DNA from 3 places in the Escherichia marmotae genome. Region 1 is predicted to be linked to each of the others. Evidence: predicted binding sites of a transcription regulator. Region 1 holds the regulator's gene; each other region holds the start of a gene.

Region 1 (6,681 bases):
TGTACAAATGACGTTCATTGATGACGATTTCAGTACGCGCTTTTCTTATTGCCCTGAAGGGCTGAGGAGGGGGAATTTAAATGTCAGAGGGATGAAGATTAATCTTCATCGAAACCGGAATTAAAGAGAGCAATAACCGCAGCCAGCGCTTCGACTTCCTGTGGGCCTGTCGCTTCGACTTCAATCTGTCGTCCTTTGGCAGAGTCCAGCATCAAGAGCGCAATAACGCTGTTGGCTTCAGCCTCGGTGCCTTCGTCATTACGTAACAGCACTTCAGCGTCAAAACCTTGCATTAGTTCAAAGAGTTTCATAGCAGGCCGGGCATGCATGCCCAGCTTGTTAGTGATTTCGACAGTTTGCTTGACGGTCATGGTTTGCGTTTTTCCAGCGTGCGATGGCGTGACTGGACGTTTTTACCGCGTGAGCGGAAGTAGTCTGCCAGTTGTTCTGCAATATACACCGAACGGTGCTTCCCGCCAGTACAACCAATGGCGACCGTCAGGTAGCTACGGTTGTTGGTTTCCAGCATAGGTAACCATAGCTCAAGATAGCTGCGCGTCTGGTAGATGAAATTGTGTACTTCTGTGTGACGGTCGAGGAACGCAGCGACAGGTTTATCAAGGCCGGTCATCGGACGCAGTTTCGGGTCCCAGTGCGGGTTCGGCAGGAAACGCACGTCAAAGACATAATCCGCATCAATAGGAATGCCGTGCTTGAAGCCGAAGGACTCAAAGACCATCGTCAGTTCACGCTCGCGTTTACCCAGCAGACGGGTACGCAGCATTTCCGCCAGCTCGTGAACGGACATTTCTGACGTATCGACAATCAAATCCGCCCGCGAACGCAGTGGCTCCAGCAGATCGCTTTCTTTGTCGATAGCGCTCTCCAGCGACAGATTTTTGCTGGAAAGTGGGTGCAGGCGGCGCGTATCGCTGTAACGGCGTATTAACGTGTTACGGTCGGCATCCAGGAACAGCAGTTGCGGTGAGAAAGCATCAGGCAGGTTGCTCATCGCCTGTTCGAATATTTCTGGCGACTCCGGCATATTACGAACATCAATGCTGACGGCGGCAGAAATCTCGCGATCGGCCAGGGTACGGGCCAGATCGGGTAACAACACCACGGGAAGGTTATCCACGCAGTAAAAACCCATATCTTCCAGCGCACGCAGGGCGACAGATTTACCTGAACCCGAACGTCCACTGACGATCATCAGTACCATGTACTGTTTCTCCTCACAACGTCTAAAAGAGACATTACAGAATAACTACGCTTCATCCGGAGTACCTTCGGTATCCGTAATGATTTGATACAGCTCTTCATCGCTTTGGGCTGCGCGTAAACGGCGGCAGATGGTTTTGTCCGCCAGACGTTTCGCCACCAGCGAAAGAGTATGCAGATGCGTTTTGGTTTGGTCAGCCGGTACTAGCAGGGCAAAAAGCAAGTCAACCGGTTGGTTATCGATGGCATCAAAAGCGATAGGCGTTTCGAGCTGAACGAAAACGCCAACAGCACGCAGAGTATCTTCTTCCAGTTTGCCATGCGGAATTGCAATACCATTACCAATACCGGTACTGCCCATTTTTTCCCGCGTCAGGATAGCTTCAAAAACCACCTGAGGCGGCAGGCTAAGTTGTTTCGCCGCCAGTTCGCTGATGATTTCCAGTGCGCGTTTTTTGCTCTGGCAGTGGACGCGGCTTCGCGTACATTCCCTGTTAAGAACACTGCTAAGCTGTAGAGTTGTATCATTATTTATCATAATTTCACCTAAGAGCCTGTCCACTCAAACAGTGGAACAAGCTCGGAGCATTAACCGTACAAATGGCCCGTTGTGCCACACAACAGGCCACCATGCACTTGCTAATCGCCCGGACAATTAGTGTTGTTTCAATTTATCTTTATGTTTAGTCAGTTGGCGTGCCAACTTATCGATTAAGCCATCAATGGCAGCGTACATGTCCTGACCTTCCGCGCTGGCATGAATTTCGCCACCGTTTACATGCAGTGTTGCATCTGAGGTATGGGTGACTTTCTCCACTTTCAGAACAACATAGACCTGGTTGATTCGGTCAAAATATTGCTCAAGTTTGGCAAATTTTGAGGTAACAAATTCTCGCAGGGCCTCGGTGATCTCGACGTTATTTCCGGTAATGTTGAGCTGCATAGTGTCTTCCTTATCGGTTGGGTCAAACGAGCTGTTTACGCTGGTTTGACGGCGGAATGGATAAAGACTCTCGGTACTTCGCAACAGTGCGGCGTGCCACCATGATACCTTGTTCCGACAGCAAAGAAGTTAACTTGCTGTCGCTCAACGGTTTCGCTGGGTTTTCCGCCGCGATTAATTTTTTCACCAGCGCGCGAATCGCCGTGGACGAGGCTTCGCCGCCGCCCTCGGTATTGACGTGACTGGAGAAAAAATACTTCAGTTCAAAAATGCCTCGTGGACTATGCAGGTACTTTTGCGTGGTCACGCGAGAGATCGTCGATTCATGCATTTCGACAGCCTGAGCGATATCAGCCAGTACCATCGGTTTCATATATTCTTCGCCTTGCTCAAAGAAGGCTTGCTGCTGTTCAACGATACAGCGACTCACGCGCAGTAGCGTATCGTTACGGCTTTCCAGACTCTTAATCAACCATTTGGCATCCTGCAGATTGCTGCGGATAAACTGGCTATCGCCATCATTGCGTGTGTTATTACACATTGAGGCGTAGTGCTGGTTAATTTGTAGCCGTGGAATGCTGTCGCTGTTGAGTTCAACCGTCCACTGACCGTTATGCTTGCGTACCAACACATCTGGAATGACATATTCCGGTTCGCCGGTCTGGATCGATTGACCAGGGCGAGGATCGAGCGACTGGATCAAGTTGACGGCTTCTTTCAGCACATCTTCTTTCAGGCGTGTTACGCGCATCAGTGTGCGGAAGTCGTGATTTGCCAGCAGATCGAGGTGATCGCTAATGATGAGTCTGGCCTCTTCCAGCCACGGCGTAGTTTTGTCGAATTGGGAGAGTTGGATCAGCAGACAGTCACGCAGATCTTTCGCTGCCACGCCAACCGGATCAAAGCGTTGGATTCGTTTGAGGACAGCTTCAACTTCATCGATGTCGATCTCTTCATCGCCCATACTTTCGAGAATATCTTCCAGTGGAACGGTGAGATATCCCGTGTCATCAACGGCATCGACAATCGAGGTGGCGATGGCGCGGTCAGTGTCAGAAAATGGCGTCAGCTCAACCTGCCACATCAGATAATCCTGCAAGGTCTGCGTCGTTTCGCCCTGATAGACCGGTAGCTCGTCGTCGATGTAGTCACCGCTGGTGCCGGATGGCGTACCGGCGGTGTAGATGGTATCCCAACTGGCATCAAGCGGCAGTTCTTCCGGCATCTCTTTTTGTTCGAGCGCGTCAGCAGTGTCTAACGTTTCGCTGTCTGGCGTTTCGTGAGTGTCGATTTCATCATGAGTGTCGATTTGCTCAAGCAGTGGATTACTTTCCAGCGCCTGCTGCAGCTCCTGTTGAAGTTCCAGCGTGGACAACTGCAACAGACGAATTGCCTGTTGTAGCTGAGGCGTCATCGCCAGTTGCTGGCTAAGCCTGAGTTGCAAACCTTGCTTCATGTTCAGAATCGTACTCTCCTGCTAAAACGTCGCGAGCTTCTACCCTATCAGAGTCTGAAGTCTTCCCCAAGGTATACACGCTTAACATGTTCGTCTTGTAAGATTTCTGTCGGCGTGCCGTGGGCGATTAAATGTCCCTGACTGACGATATAAGCACGTTCACAAACAGCCAGCGTTTCACGCACGTTGTGGTCGGTGATAAGTACACCCAGGCCGCTGTCGCGTAAATGCTCAATGATGCGTTTAATGTCGATGACTGAGATCGGGTCAACCCCGGCAAACGGTTCATCGAGCAGGATAAATTTCGGATTTGCAGCCAGCGCGCGGGCAATTTCTACACGACGGCGTTCACCACCGGAGAGCGATTGACCCATGCTGTCGCGCAGATGCTCAATGTGAAACTCTTCCATCAATTCGTTCGCACGATCTTCACGTTGTTCAGCGGATAAATCGTCACGAATTTGCAGTACTGCCATCAGGTTATCGTAAACGCTAAGACGGCGGAAAATTGAAGCTTCCTGCGGCAGATAGCCGATACCGCGACGCGCGCGCGCATGCAGCGGCAGCAGGCTGATATCGTCATCATCAATAATGATGTTGCCCGCATCGCGCGGCACAATACCGACGACCATATAGAAAGTGGTGGTTTTACCGGCACCGTTTGGCCCCAGCAGCCCGACAATTTCCCCGGAGTTAACGGTCAGGCTGACGTCTTCCACCACGCGGCGACCCTTGTAGGCTTTTGCAAGGTTCTTTGCTGTTAATGTTGCCATAACGAATTAATTACCCTTCTTCTGCGCCGGGGTCTGGCCTTTGTTGTTTTTGTCCTGCAACTGCGACGGCACCAGAACGGTGGTTACGCGCTTGCCTTTATCGCTGAAAGCCTGCATTTTCTGCTCTTTCACCAGATAAGTAATTTTATCGCCCGTTATATTGCTATCGACCTGCTGCAGATAAGCATTACCGGTCAGGATGACAAAATCTTTCGCCAGTTCGTAATGCATCTGGGAAGCGTGACCTTCGACTGGTTTACCGTTGTCCTGCATCTGATAGAACGTTGCCGGTTTACCGTAGCCGTCAATCACTTCTTTACCTTGTTCGCCGCCCGGACGAGTAACGACCACTTTATCGGCATTAATTTTGATGGTGCCCTGGGTAACGATGACATTACCGGTAAAGGTGACCACGTTGCCTTGCATATCAAGAGATTGCTGATCCGACTCAATGTGAATCGGCTGGTCAGTGTCTCCGGTAACGGCAAATGCCGGAATACTGGCGGCCAGAAGTGAGCTGGCAAGCACAAGATTAAGGCTGAGTTTGTTTGTTTTGAATTTCATAGGATGTTCTAACCTTTTCAATCAGCTCGGCGTTCTTGCTGCGTAAGTTGCCGCGCATTTTCAGACCGCTGGAGTTAAATGTTGTTCCGTATAACGTGACGAGGTCTTCAGAGGTAACATCCTGCGTCACCAGATTGATCTGCGCGTTATCCGTCGTGATTCTGCGAAGTTGAGAGTCCGGCACGAGTGCGTTGACTTCAACGTGTCCATATAAATAGAGCATCCGATCATTAGTCAGCTTGGCTTTATCCGCTTTTACCGACCATGTCGGGATTTTATCCTTATCAAACGTGGTAAGTACCGGTTGCGTAAACCACGAAACGGCCTGATCGGAATAATATTCAATGTGTTGAGCAATCAATCGATAGCTTAGCGCCCCTTCAGGGTTATAGACGAGTGTGTCCGTATGCTCGCTTTTATAGGTGGGATCATTGTTGTTGACGACCACCTGGGCGGTATCGTCTTTCTCGGTCATGTTAATGCCGATCATCACCAGAACCGCCAGTGATAACACAATGATAACCCAACGTCTGGCTTTACTCATATCGATAGCCCTTTGGCTTCATCCAGTTTGCCCTGCGCCAGGAGTAATAAGTCGCAAACTTCACGAACTGCGCCACGACCACCAGCAGTGCGCGTCACGTAATCAGCGCGCGGAATCAACAGCGGATGTGCATCAGCCACAGCCACGCTTAAGCCTACTTTTTCCATTACTGGCCAGTCGATGAGATCATCCCCAACGTAAGCCACGTTTTCCGGGGCGATCGCCAGTTTTTCCAGCAGATCGCTAAAGGCGATAAGTTTGTTCGACTGCCCCTGATACAAATGGGTAATTCCCAATGTGGCACAACGATCTTCTACCAGTTTAGCCTTTCGCCCGGTAATGATGGCGACTTCAATATCAGAGGTGAGCGCACAACGAATGCCATAACCGTCCCGAACATTGAACGCTTTAAGTTCTTCGCCGTTGTTGCCCATATAAATCAGGCCATCTGACAGCACGCCATCGACGTCGAGAATTAGCAGACGAATGTTCTCCGCTTTTGCCATAACGTCGGCGCTGACAGGGCCGTAACAGGTCTCAAGCGACGTACCTGCTTTGCTCATTGTTGTTTATCCTTGAATCTTTACACTACGCCTGCACGCAGTAAATCATGCATATGTAACACACCGAGTAAATGGTCGCCATCGGCAACCATTACGGAGGTGATATGGCGGGACTGCATTAAGTTCAGTGCCTCAACGGCCAGAATGCCAGGGCGCACGCGGATTCCCCCCGGCGTCATCACATCGGCAATGCTTAATTGACGGACATCCACACCCATATCGAAGACACGGCGTAAATCACCGTCGGTAAAGATGCCTTCAATCATCATATTGTCATCGCAAATGACAGTCATACCAAGATTTTTGCGGGTAATTTCCAGTAATGCATCGCGCAGGCTGGCGGTTTTTTTGACATGCGGGATCTCATCACCCGTATGCATAATATCGCTTACGCGCAGCAGAAGTTTACGACCCAGTGCGCCGCCGGGATGTGAGAGCGCAAAATCTTCGGCGGTAAAGCCGCGCGCTTTTAACAGGGCGACGGCCAGAGCATCGCCCATCACCAGCGTGGCGGTGGTGCTGCTGGTCGGTGCCAGCCCCAACGGACAGGCTTCTTTCGCTACTTTAACACACAGATGCACGTCAGCGGCACGCGCCATGCTACTCTCCGGACGACC
Region 2 (6,681 bases), 450 kb from region 1:
CATACGTACGCGGTCATCTTCTTCGCGACGCAGAGCGATGTACGCATCGATCGCTTCATCAGTGAACACGCCACCGGCTTTCAGGAATTCGCGGTCCAGATCCAGCTCGTTCAGTGCTTCTTCCAGAGAGCCTGCAACCTGCGGGATCTCTTTCGCTTCTTCTGGCGGCAGGTCATACAGGTTTTTGTCCATTGCTTCGCCCGGGTGGATCTTGTTCTTGATGCCATCCAGACCCGCCATCAGCAGGGCAGCAAAGCACAGGTACGGGTTAGCTGCCGGGTCCGGGAAACGCACTTCGATACGACGCGCTTTCGGAGAAGATACCACCGGAATACGGATAGATGCAGACCGGTTACGCGCAGAGTAAGCCAGCATTACCGGTGCTTCGTAGCCCGGAACCAGTCGCTTGTAAGAGTTGGTGGTCGGGTTTGCCAGCGCGTTAATCGCTTTCGCGTGTTTGATTACACCGCCAATGTAGTACAACGCCTGCTCAGACAGACCAGCGTATTTGTCGCCCGCGAACAGGTTGACGCCGTTTTTAGACAGTGACATGTGGCAGTGCATACCGGAGCCGTTATCACCGAACATCGGTTTCGGCATAAAGGTCGCCGTTTTACCGAAACGATGCGCCACGTTGTGGACGACATATTTGTAGATCTGAATTTCGTCGGCTTTTTTGGTCATGGTATTGAAGCGGGTTGCCACTTCGTTCTGACCTGCGGTTGCCACTTCGTGGTGATGTGCTTCAACCACCAGGCCCATCTGTTCCATTACCAGACACATTTCAGAACGGATGTCCTGAGCAGAGTCTACCGGCGGAACCGGGAAGTAACCGCCTTTCACTGCAGGACGGTGACCTTTGTTACCACCTTCATATTGGGTGGAAGAGTTCCATGCGCCTTCGATATCGTCGATAGCGACGTGAGAACCGGAGATAGAAGAGCCGAAACGAATATCATCGAACAGGAAGAATTCTGGCTCTGGCCCGAACAGTACAGTGTCGGCAATGCCAGTGGAACGCAGGTAATCTTCAGCGCGCTTAGCAATAGAGCGAGGGTCACGGTCATAGCCTTGCAGAGTGCCTGGTTCGAGGATATCGCAACGGATAATCAGGGTAGAGTCCGCGAAGAACGGGTCAATCACTGCGGTGGATGCGTCTGGCATCAGCACCATGTCGGATTCGTTAATGCCTTTCCAGCCGCCAATCGAGGAGCCGTCAAACATTTTGCCTTCTTCGAAGAATTCAGCATTCACCTGATGAGCAGGGATAGTGACGTGCTGTTCTTTACCTTTGGTGTCGGTGAAGCGCAAATCAACAAACTTCACTTCGTGCTCGTTCAGCATCGTCAGTACGTGTTCAGCGGACATACTTTAACTCTCCTGGATTGGTCATTGTCGTCGTGGTAACGAAATCTGCAATTAATTGGGCCGTGTCGCCGTAAAAAAGATAAAGCGAAATCTGTGCCAACTTTTAAATTGCCCCTAAAAGGCGTTATCATGCTTACCTTCGTGCAAAAGGGCTGCACCATGATGCGAATGTTGCACCAATATAGTGCTTCAATGGAAACATTAAGCACCATGTTGGTGCAATGACCTTTGGATAACCCTTTTTATGCTCCGTGAAAGCGATCACAAAGGGACTCTGCAATACTTGTTTGCGGAGGATGTTTGTGATCCTGTTTTGTAGTGCGATTAATCCGTGTACAATAACGCGCTATTTCTAATGCCTGAGGCAAAGTTGTGATCGAAAAATTGCGTAACATCGCCATCATCGCGCACGTCGACCATGGTAAAACCACCCTGGTAGATAAGCTGCTCCAACAATCCGGTACGTTCGACTCTCGTGCCGAAACCCAAGAGCGCGTGATGGACTCCAACGATTTGGAGAAAGAGCGTGGGATTACCATCCTCGCGAAAAACACCGCTATCAAATGGAATGATTACCGTATCAACATCGTTGATACCCCGGGGCACGCCGACTTCGGTGGTGAAGTTGAACGTGTAATGTCCATGGTAGATTCAGTGCTGCTGGTGGTTGACGCATTTGACGGCCCGATGCCGCAAACGCGCTTCGTAACCAAAAAAGCGTTTGCTTACGGCCTGAAGCCGATTGTGGTAATCAACAAAGTTGACCGCCCTGGCGCGCGTCCTGACTGGGTTGTTGATCAGGTATTCGACCTGTTCGTTAACCTCGATGCGACCGACGAGCAACTGGACTTCCCGATCGTTTATGCTTCTGCGCTGAACGGTATCGCGGGTCTGGACCACGAAAATATGGCGGAAGACATGACCCCGCTGTATCAGGCGATTATCGACCACGTTCCTGCACCGGACGTAGACCTTGACGGTCCGTTCCAGATGCAGATTTCTCAGCTCGATTACAACAGCTATGTTGGTGTTATCGGCATTGGTCGCATCAAGCGCGGTAAAGTGAAGCCGAACCAGCAGGTTACTATCATCGATAGTGAAGGCAAAACCCGTAACGCGAAAGTTGGTAAAGTGCTGGGCCACCTTGGTCTGGAACGTATCGAAACCGATCTGGCGGAAGCTGGCGATATCGTGGCAATCACTGGCCTTGGTGAACTGAACATTTCTGACACCGTTTGCGACACGCAAAACGTTGAAGCGCTGCCGGCACTCTCCGTTGATGAGCCGACCGTTTCTATGTTCTTCTGCGTTAACACCTCTCCGTTCTGCGGTAAAGAAGGTAAGTTCGTAACGTCTCGTCAGATTCTGGATCGTCTGAACAAAGAACTGGTACACAACGTTGCGCTGCGCGTAGAAGAAACCGAAGACGCCGATGCGTTCCGCGTTTCTGGTCGTGGCGAACTGCACCTGTCTGTTCTTATCGAAAACATGCGTCGTGAAGGTTTCGAACTGGCGGTATCCCGTCCGAAAGTCATCTTCCGTGAAATCGACGGTCGTAAACAAGAGCCGTTCGAAAACGTGACTCTGGACGTTGAAGAACAGCATCAGGGTTCTGTAATGCAGGCGCTGGGCGAACGTAAAGGCGAGCTGAAAAACATGAATCCAGACGGTAAAGGCCGCGTACGTCTCGACTACGTGATCCCAAGCCGTGGTCTGATTGGCTTCCGTTCAGAGTTCATGACCATGACTTCCGGTACTGGTCTGCTGTACTCCACCTTCAGCCACTACGACGATGTGCGTCCGGGTGAAGTGGGTCAGCGTCAGAACGGCGTACTGATCTCTAACGGTCAGGGTAAAGCGGTAGCGTTCGCGCTGTTCGGTCTGCAGGATCGCGGTAAGCTGTTCCTCGGTCACGGTGCAGAAGTTTATGAAGGTCAGATTATCGGTATTCACAGCCGCTCTAACGACCTGACTGTAAACTGCCTGACCGGTAAGAAACTGACCAACATGCGTGCTTCCGGTACTGATGAAGCCGTTGTTCTGGTTCCGCCTATCCGCATGACTCTGGAACAAGCACTGGAGTTCATCGATGATGACGAACTGGTAGAAGTCACTCCGACCTCTATCCGTATTCGTAAACGTCACCTGACGGAAAACGATCGTCGCCGCGCTAACCGTGGTCCGAAAGAAGATTAATTTCTCTTTTTAGTCGTGAAAAACCTGCCAGCGATGGCAGGTTTTTTTGCTTTTGTAGGCCTGATAAGATGCGCCAGCATCGCATCAGGCATTATCTGAACCCCTGTGCATAAAGAAAATCCGCAATCGCGTCGGTGTTGTTGTGACCAATAACGCGACTGGCGCTGGCTTTTGTCAGCGAACTGCCATTGCCCATTGCGATACCTTTCCCAGCCATCTTCAACATCCCTGCATCATTATCGTTATCGCCAAACGCCATAATGTCCTCCAGAGCGATATTTTGCTGCTGTGCATACCAGGCCAGACTTTTGCTTTTATCGCACCCCGCCTGGGTAATATCCAGTTGATGATGCCAGGACCAACTACAGTTCAGCGATAATTCTTGCCGGGCAAATTCCTCTGCCTGGCGCAATAACGAGGCCTTGCGGTGTATCAGGCTAATCAGCAAAACAAAATCATCATACGTATAAATATGTGGCTGCAATGCCTGTTGTGAAAACCAGAGTCGTAGCTGTTCCACCTTGTGGATATCCAGCACCAGCGGATGCAATATTTGCCGCAGGTGCGGATGATAAAGATAACTGCCGTTACAGCAGATCATCGGCTCGGTTAATTGCAATTGTTGGTAATAAGGCAAGGCTTCGCTGTGCGAACGCCCGGTGGCGAGAATAATCTTCACGCCTGCCTGTTGCGCACTTTGCAGTGCCGAAACAGACGCTGGGAATATCATCTTCTTGCTGTTAAGCAATGTGCCATCTAAATCGAGCGCGATTAAACGGCAGATCATAAAGGGAAGATCCGAAAACAGCGTTCAGCGCCTAATTGTGAGAGGGCCGGAATATCGTGACGCAGATGATAAGCCAGATAACAGTGGCACTGTCGGGCCATACAGGCTGGAGATGAACATTGCTGCTGATATAAATTGCCGATTTTAATTTTGCTGATATTACAGGCGAAGAGATCACCATCAGCATTCATGAACACGCTCTTTTTGCCGCCCAGACAAAACTCGACATTAGCAGGCCAGAGGCTGGTTTCCAGATTATAAAGCGGGTCCAGCAACTGAAATTGTGCATTTATTTCGTCACTGGTGGGCTTTTTATCGCGCTCATTGGCGTTTAACCAGAAATAGATATCGGGAGGAAGATGCGTGCGTAACCACTGTAATGTGTCATAGTCGGTTACGCTGGCGACGGCACCTACGGAACAAACTATCCCCGCATCCTTAATTGCCAGTACCTGGTTACGGAAAACCTCTTTACTAACCTGGGAAGGGTGAAACGAACACCACAGCCGCAGTTTTTCCAAATTGCCCTGATGGTGCTGAAAAGTCGCAATTAACGTGGATAAGTTAAAAGAGGCGTTGGTCTGAATACCCACTGCCTGAACATGGGAATAACGGCTAATTTCTGCCATCGCCGCCATATAATAACGATAACGCAATGCTTCGCCGTAAGGCGTAATCAAAACAGTTAACGGCGAACCCAGAGCCGGTAAATGTTCAACCATGTGCCATAATGCCGCTGCATCCTGTTCTTTATCATTGCGGTCTTGTTTATGAAACGGACAATAGCCGCAGCGATAATTACACGATTTCATTTCGCCGCGATAAATCAGCGTCTGGATCTGCTTTAGCATCATCGTTTATGCATCTCCAGTCGGCGAACTTCCGGAGAAATAAACAGCGGGCCAAGCTTGTCTGAAAGCGCCAAACCCTGCGCGGTGAGTTGAATCCGATTATCCCGCTGGTGGCAGTAATTTTGTTTGATGAAATCTCCCAGCAAGGGAAAATCGCTTAATACCTGCGAAGAGAACTGGCGCTGATAATCACTTAACGAAAGTCCTTTATAGAAAAAGAGATTCTTGATAATAAAACGCCGCTTCATCTCTGCTTGTAAAAGCACATAGCCGTGGTTAATTTGGGTCTTATCTTGTCGGCCGATAAAATCCGCCACAATCTGCCGCGATGCAGGCTGGTTTTGTGACCACGGTGTGCAGTAATGTAAATTGCCAAGATAACTTCGCCCCCCCGCACCAAGCGCCAGCGAATTTTCAAAGCCACAACTTTCAGCCGTCGAATCATCACTGGATCGCACAAAACGGCGCATTGACGTTTGCGTATATCCCTCATGCAATAAGCGATCACGGGCCTCAATATAGAGGCTATACATATCCTGCTGGCGCGGCATGTTATACAGCGGGTACAGAAACAGTTCGTCAGGCTGATAATCTAATGCCTGATTAAGCGAAGCTATTAGACTTGCTGCCGTTTGACCAGGAATGCCGTAAATAATATCAATATTAATTATCGGGAAATTACCTGTACGCAGTAGCTTCAGCGCCCGATGGGCATTTTCAGCGCTATGGCGGCGGTGTAATGTGGCGAGTTCCAGATCGTTAAAACTCTGAATACCAATACTGACACGGTTTACCGCAAGCTGGCGCAACAACGCGACTTTTTCGGCGGTGGTATCGGAGGGTGATGTTTCTATCGCCTTAAAAATCTGCGCATCGACCTGTAATTCTTCAAACACCCTGCTAAACAACCACGACAGTTGCCCGACATTAAGCAACAGTGGAGTACCGCCGCCAATGGTAAAACTGGCCCAGTCTACAGGCGCAAGTTGCATTTGCCGGGCCTGGATAATAATCGCCTCAATGTAGTTGTCGATAAAGGCATTGTCTGCCCCCGTGCAGGTAAAAAGATTACAAAAACCGCAGCGGCTCTGGCAAAAAGGCATATGAATATAGAGATGTGTTTTATGCTCGTAAATACGCGACTTCACATCCGCAAAAGCAATATTGTTTAATTCCCGATAAGCGGTTTTATGCGGGTAACTGTACATATATTGCTGATAAATCGATTCATTATTCATGAGCTTTGACATCTAACACAAAGTGAAAATAGGGTACGGTATTCACAATCGGATGGTTAAAACTGTGAAAGTATTTACCGTCTTCTCCGTAGCAGGTGCCATGATCGGAACAGATAATAACTAACGTCTCCCGCCCGGTTTGCCGGAAGATGTCAAAAAGTTTTTCGATTCTCGCATCAATATAATGCAGGGCAGCGGCGTGAGTTTCTACCGTATCGCCAGGTTTGGCATTTTCAATATA
Region 3 (6,681 bases), 680 kb from region 1:
GCGCCGCGCGCCAGGTAGGCGCTGTGTTAAAGCGCCTACCCGAAGGCAGCACCTTGCCCTGGCACCGGGTGGTTAATCGCCATGGCACAATTTCGTTAACCGGCCCAGATTTACAGCGTCAGCGGCAGGCGTTGCAGGCAGAAGGTGTGATGGTGTCGGGAAGCGGGCAAATCGACTTGCAGCGTTATCGCTGGATTTATTAACCCTCTCCGGACGGAGAGGGTTAATGGCGCTTAGTATTGCGTAGGTGCTGGAACTGCCGAAGACGGATTCACTTGTGTCGGGGAAGTCGACGGTACAGTGGTTGTTGCGCCACCGCTGGCCTGAACCGGCACGGCGGTTTGCTGAACCGGCACTAATGTCAGGTCAGCTTTGGTTCCGCCCTGATTGATCACCGGTTGAACGGTATCGGTGATAAACACCAGTTTGTCGTTGACGGTAACCGCCGCACTCAACAGGATACGCGCATTCGGCTGAACGTCTGCCGGGTTAAATGGCAGAACAAAACTGAACGGTGACTGTTTACCTTCGGTACGTACTGCTTTCTGCGCCAGAACTTTAGAAGGCGCATCCGCTAACGACGCGTCAGAAAGTGTCACGGTCAGCACGGCGTCAGGCGGCAGTGCGACTTTCTGACGGATCCAGACCGTACCGGAAACATTCGGTTGTTGTATAGCAGGTTGCTGTGTCGCTGCAATAGACGTATTTGCAGCCGGTGCTGGCGTCTGGATATCCGCGCTTTTATCCGCGCAAGCCGCCAACGCAATCGCAACCGCTAAACCACTGGCCATGTGCACGAGTTTCATTCACTTCTCCTTATTATCAATGCACCAGCGGGCTAACTTTCCTCGCCGGAAGAGTGGTTAACAAAATAGTAACGTCAATAAGTGTGGCACATGTCACGTATTAACGCCTGCATTTAGCCAGTAATTCAGACCATTGCACCCATCGGACCAGTAGAAAAATTGCGTTATACTCAACTCACTTTGGCTTGCTGCGGCAGCTTTGTTACTGGAGAGTTAATATGAGTCAGGCCTTAAAAAATTTACTGACATTGTTGAATCTGGAAAAAATTGAGGAAGGACTCTTTCGCGGCCAGAGTGAAGATTTAGGTTTACGCCAGGTGTTTGGTGGCCAGGTCGTGGGTCAGGCGCTGTATGCTGCAAAAGAGACAGTTCCCGAAGAGCGTCTGGTGCATTCGTTCCACAGCTACTTTCTTCGCCCTGGCGACAGTAAAAAGCCGATTATTTACGATGTCGAAACGCTGCGCGACGGCAACAGTTTCAGCGCCCGTCGTGTGGCTGCTATTCAAAACGGCAAACCGATCTTTTATATGACGGCCTCTTTCCAGGCACCGGAAGCGGGTTTCGAACACCAAAAAGAGATGCCTCCAGCCCCTGCGCCTGATGGTCTGCCTTCGGAAACGCAAATCGCCCAGTCGCTGGCCCACTTGTTACCGCCAGTGCTGAAAGATAAATTTATCTGTGATCGTCCGCTGGAAGTCCGTCCGGTGGAGTTTCATAACCCACTGAAAGGCCACGTCGCAGCCCCCCATCGTCAGGTGTGGATCCGCGCGAACGGCAGCGTGCCGGATGATCTGCGCGTTCATCAGTACCTGCTCGGTTATGCCTCTGACCTCAATTTCTTGCCAGTAGCTTTACAGCCGCACGGTATCGGTTTTCTCGAACCGGGGATTCAAATTGCTACCATCGACCATTCCATGTGGTTCCATCGACCGTTTAATCTAAACGAATGGCTGCTGTATAGCGTGGAGAGCACGTCAGCGTCCAGTGCCCGCGGATTTGTGCGTGGTGAGTTTTATACCCAGGACGGCATGCTGATTGCCTCGACCGTTCAGGAAGGGGTAATGCGTAATCACAATTAAAAAACAGCCGGAGGTGAAAACCGTCCGGCTGTCAGATTGTTGGTAACGTGCTTTTGTTGATGCCGGTGGCGGCGTAAACGCCTTATCCGGCCTACCAACTCTTGTAAATTCAATAAATTGTGATTTTTATTGTCGGCCTGATAAGCACAGCGCATCAGGCAAATTTGTATTTGATTGCAGGTTACGCGTTATAGGCATTTTCGCCGTGGCTATTGACGTCCAGCCCTTCACGTTCCTGTTCTTCCGGTACACGCAGGCCAACCGTCAAATCCGCCAGTTTGTAGCCGATAAACGCCACCACACCAGACCAGACGATCGTAATGGCGATACTTTCCAGTTGTACCAACACCTGATGGCCCATCGTCACACCTTCCGCGAAGCCCACACCGCCCAGCGAACTGGCGGCAAAAATTCCGGTCATGATACAGCCGACAATACCGCAAACGCCGTGTACACCGAAGACATCGCAGGGATCATCCACCCGCAGCAGACGTTTCAACATAGTCACGCCCCACAAGCCTGCCAGACCAGCTACCACGCCGATAATCAACGCGCCGCCAACACCAATGTAACCACAGGCAGGCGTCACGCCGACCAGACCGGCAATCGCACCAGAGCAAGCCCCCAGCAGAGAAGGTTTACCGCGCAGTGCCCATTCACCGAAGATCCAGCCAAGAATTGCCGCCGCCGTTGCTACCACGGTGTTAACAAACGCCAGTGCCGCAATTTCGTTTGCCGTGCCCGCAGACCCGGCGTTAAAACCAAACCACCCGATATAAAGAATGGCAGTTCCGGTAAAGACCATCGGCAGGTTGTGCGGTTTAAACGCCTCTTTGCCAAAGCCCACGCGTTTACCGACCAGATACGCGCCTACCAGACCGGCGATTGCGGCGTTAATGTGCACCACTGTGCCACCGGCAAAATCCAGCGCACCGTGGGAAGCCAGCAAACCGCCTCCCCAGACCATATGCGCAATCGGAATGTAAGAGAGCGTCAACCACACCACCACGAAGATTAACACTGCCGAGAAGCGAATCCTCTCCGCCAGCGCCCCGACGATCAAGCCAACGGTAATACAGGCAAACGATCCCTGAAACGCCACGTGGATATACTGATAGATACTGCCCATTACCGCGGTCAATTCGATATTTTTCAACATTAACCAGTTAATGTTGCCAAAGAAGTTGTTGCCCTCGCCAAACGCCAGTGAGTAGCCGTAAACCACCCAGAGAATACAAACCAATGCAAAGGTCACGGTCACCTGTGTCAGCATCGACAGCACGTTTTTACCGCGAATCAGGCCACCATAAAACAGCGCGATACCCGGAACAGTCATAAACAGCACCAGCGCAGTACAAATCATCATAAACGCATTGTCGGCTTTATCTGCCACCGCAGGAGCAGCCATTACCAGTCCTGGCAGCATCGCCAGTGAAGCAAGCCCAGTTTTTATCGTCGCTATCTTCATTTTTCAGTCCTGTTGCTGTGTGCCAGAGATTACAGCGCCGCTTCGTCGGCTTCGCCGGTACGGATACGAATGACGCGTTGCAATTCAGCGACAAAGATTTTGCCGTCGCCAATTTTTCCGGTGTAAGCCGCCTTGCTGACGATATCGATCACTTCATCGAGTTGATCATCGGCAATCGCCACATCGATTTTTACTTTTGGCAGGAAATTGACGCTGTATTCCGCGCCACGGTACAGCTCAGCATGCCCTTTCTGACGCCCGAAACCTTTCACTTCAGTGACGGTCAGGCCCTGGATGCCAATGGAAGATAACGCTTCACGAACGTCTTCCAGCTTGAATGGTTTGATTATCACGGTCACCAGCTTCATAGATCCCCTCCGGTCAGAATTCGGTAATGGTTCTGCTACACGAAGAAGGTATTGCAAGCGGTGTGCCAGAAATGAAAAACGAGAGGGAAAGCAGGACGCAAAGGTGATTGAAAACAAAAACGCACTATGACAGTGCACAGTGCGTTGCATTTTTGCACCAACGATGAAATTTTGCGCTAATCAGGCGCTCAACGATTCCTCTTCACGTACGCTGGCAGCCAGTTCTTCTCCTGCAAGTTGCAGTTGGTACATCTGCCAGTAACGTCCCTGAGCCGCAAGCAGTTGCTGGTGCGTCCCCTGCTCCACGGCTTGTCCACGATGAAGCACCAGAATGGTGTCGGCATCAACAATGGTCGATAAGCGGTGAGCGATCACCACCAGCGTAGTATGTTCGCGCACCGCCGCCAGGGCGTGCTGAATCGCCTGTTCAGTACCGGAATCAATACTGGCGGTTGCTTCATCAAGGATCAGGATTTGCGGTGTTTCTACCAGCACGCGCGCCAGCGCCAGCAACTGTTTTTGCCCGACTGAGAGATTATTCCCCTGCTCGCCCAACGGCGTATAAATGCCGTCGCTCATGCTGCGCGCCAGCTCTGCCAGTTGCACCGTTTCCAGCGCTTGCCAGACGCGTTCTTCGGAGATATCACGCCCCAGCGTAACGTTCGCCAGGAAGGAATCCGCCAGCACAACCGGATCTTGCTGCACCATTGCCACGCCATGGCGCAGCGCGCTGTGACTTAGCGAACTTAACGGACGGCCGTCGAGACGAATCTCGCCTTCCGTTAGCGGGTAATAGCCCATCAGCAAACTTGCCAAAGTGCTTTTGCCACTGCCGGTATGCCCGACCAGCGCCACAAAGTTGCGCGAAGGCACAGACAGATTAATGTTTTTCAGTACCAGATTGTCATCACGATAGGCAAACGACACATTATCGACGTCAATGGTGCCGCTCTGTAACGGGCGATCATCATTGCCATATTGCTGGCGCGGCCCGTCCATCAGTTCAAATACACGCTCACCTGCGACAACAGCCTGTTGCAGCATTGCCTGTTGCGTGGTCAGTTCGATTAATGGTTCGTTAAGTCGCCCCAGATAGCTGATAAACGCATACAACACGCCCACTTCAATAGTGCCACTGGCAGAGAAACCAAACAGCATCAACAAACCGCAAAGAATGAGCGATGAAAACAGACTAAGCAGTGGTCGCAGTAAAAAGCCGTCGAGCCGCAGGGTTTGCATTCGCGCCATATAGTGCGAACGGCTGGCCTCCCCCATACGTTCACCAAATCGCGCCTGCTGACGGAACTGCTGGATAACGCTCATGCCATTGATGATTTCGTTAAAACCGTCGTTGATATCCGCCAGATAGGCGCGCACGCGGCGGACAATCGGCGTACTGTAACGCTGGTATATCACCATCACCACCAGCACGACCGGGAAGATCATTATTGCCACCAGCGCCATTCGCCAGTCGAGACTGAACATCGCCACCAGCATCGCACCCACAAGTGCGGCGCTACGCAAAACGGTTGCTACCACGGTAACGTAGAGATCGCGGATCACTTCTGTGTCATTGGTGACGCGGGAAATGACCTGCCCGACCGGCTGGGTATCAAACTCACTTAATGGCTGGCGTAGCGCAGCATCCATCACGTCGGTACGCAACTGTTGTACAACGCCAACCGCCGCCCGGTTAAACAACAACGACTGCGCGTAGTGCAGTCCGGCGGCAAGCAGTTGCAGCCCAACATACGCAACCGCCAGACCAACAACCATCTTCAACGGCAGATTATTTTTCGCCACCATATTGTCGATAAAATAGCTGATGAGCAGCGGCCCACTCACTTCTGCCGCTGCTGCAACCCACATCATCAGAACCGCAATCCCCAGCGGCTTACGCCACGGCGAACCGTATGCTAACAGGCGCTTCAGAGTCGGCCACAGTTGGCTAAAACTACGCATCAACGGCCTCCTCGTGAATTTCAGGGGCATCGTCAAGCGCCGCCTCCAGTTGTTGATAGCGATACATATCGCGATACCAGCCGCTTTGTTGCGCCAGCACATCATGATCGCCGCGTTGAGCGATATGCCCGTGCTGCATCACAATTATTTCACTGGCTTCTGTCAGTGCAGAAAGACGATGGGCGCTGATGATGACCGTTCGCCCCTGTCCCCACTGGCGCAGGTTATGCAGGATCTGGTGCTCTGTGCGTCCGTCCACCGCAGAAAGCGCATCATCCAGAATGAGGATTTCCGCATTCACCAGTAACGCCCGGGCAATGGAGATACGCTGTTTTTGGCCACCGGAAAGCATCACGCCACGTTCGCCCACTTCTGTGTCGTAACCTTGCGGCAGACGAAGAATATCGTCATGCACACTGGCCAAACGCGCTACGTGCTCAATCTCTTGCTGGGTAGCATTCGGGCAACCCAGCGCAATGTTATTCGCCACGGTGTCGGAAAAAAGGAACGGCGTCTGACTGACGACTGCCAGGCGGCTACGCCAACTGTCGAGTTGTAGCTGCGTCAGAGGAATATCATGAAAGCGAATATCCCCCTCGCTGACGTCGAAATGACGCTGAATGAGTGACAGCACGGTACTTTTGCCGGAACCGGTCGGCCCGCAAATGCCCAGCATCTGACCGGGCTTCAATACGAAACTGACGTTTTCCAGCGCAGGATGGTGAGTTTGCGGATAGGTAAACTGGCGAATATTCACATCCAGTTTACCGCGTCCTTCCGGCACACTTTCGCTACCATCTTTGACGACCGGCGCTTCCGCCAGCATCGTTCGAATACGGCTGTACGCCGCGTTGCCGCGTTCCACAATGTTAAACATCCATGCCAGCGCCAGCATCGGCCAGATCATCAGGCCAAGATACATCATAAAACTGGTGAGCTGTCCCAGCGTTAAACTGCCCTGCACAACCATCCAGCTTCCCCCACCAATCGCCAGTAAA

The links. Region 1 encodes sigma-54, which starts transcription at its own class of promoters, with help from an activator protein. Its sites were predicted from a motif close to GTTGGCACANNTTTCGCTNT; they were not measured.
Region 2: the regulator sigma-54 is predicted to act here: its motif matches at 1,450-1,469, upstream of glnA (glutamate--ammonia ligase).
Region 3: the regulator sigma-54 is predicted to act here: its motif matches at 3,772-3,791, upstream of glnK (P-II family nitrogen regulator).

What each region holds. Positions count from the first base shown of each region.
Region 1 is NZ_CP025979.1:2,665,267-2,671,947, reverse strand. It holds gene npr (PTS phosphocarrier protein NPr) at 99-371, opposite strand; gene rapZ (RNase adapter RapZ) at 368-1,222, opposite strand; gene ptsN (PTS IIA-like nitrogen regulatory protein PtsN) at 1,268-1,759, opposite strand; gene hpf (ribosome hibernation promoting factor) at 1,877-2,164, opposite strand; gene rpoN (RNA polymerase factor sigma-54) at 2,187-3,620, opposite strand; gene lptB (LPS export ABC transporter ATP-binding protein) at 3,668-4,393, opposite strand; gene lptA (lipopolysaccharide ABC transporter substrate-binding protein LptA) at 4,400-4,957, opposite strand; gene lptC (LPS export ABC transporter periplasmic protein LptC) at 4,926-5,501, opposite strand; gene kdsC (3-deoxy-manno-octulosonate-8-phosphatase KdsC) at 5,498-6,064, opposite strand; gene kdsD (arabinose-5-phosphate isomerase KdsD) at 6,085-6,681, opposite strand, start outside.
Region 2 is NZ_CP025979.1:3,119,012-3,125,692, reverse strand. It holds gene glnA (glutamate--ammonia ligase) at 1-1,368, opposite strand, end outside; gene typA (ribosome-dependent GTPase TypA) at 1,741-3,564, shown strand; gene C1192_RS16140 (Cof-type HAD-IIB family hydrolase) at 3,656-4,351, opposite strand; gene C1192_RS16135 (STM4011 family radical SAM protein) at 4,348-5,205, opposite strand; gene C1192_RS16130 (STM4012 family radical SAM protein) at 5,202-6,440, opposite strand; gene C1192_RS16125 (STM4013/SEN3800 family hydrolase) at 6,433-6,681, opposite strand, start outside.
Region 3 is NZ_CP025979.1:1,985,838-1,992,518, forward strand. It holds gene C1192_RS10365 (MGMT family protein) at 1-203, shown strand, start outside; gene C1192_RS10370 (YbaY family lipoprotein) at 234-806, opposite strand; gene tesB (acyl-CoA thioesterase II) at 1,025-1,885, shown strand; gene amtB (ammonium transporter AmtB) at 2,067-3,353, opposite strand; gene glnK (P-II family nitrogen regulator) at 3,383-3,721, opposite strand; gene C1192_RS10390 (SmdB family multidrug efflux ABC transporter permease/ATP-binding protein) at 3,902-5,683, opposite strand; gene C1192_RS10395 (SmdA family multidrug ABC transporter permease/ATP-binding protein) at 5,676-6,681, opposite strand, start outside.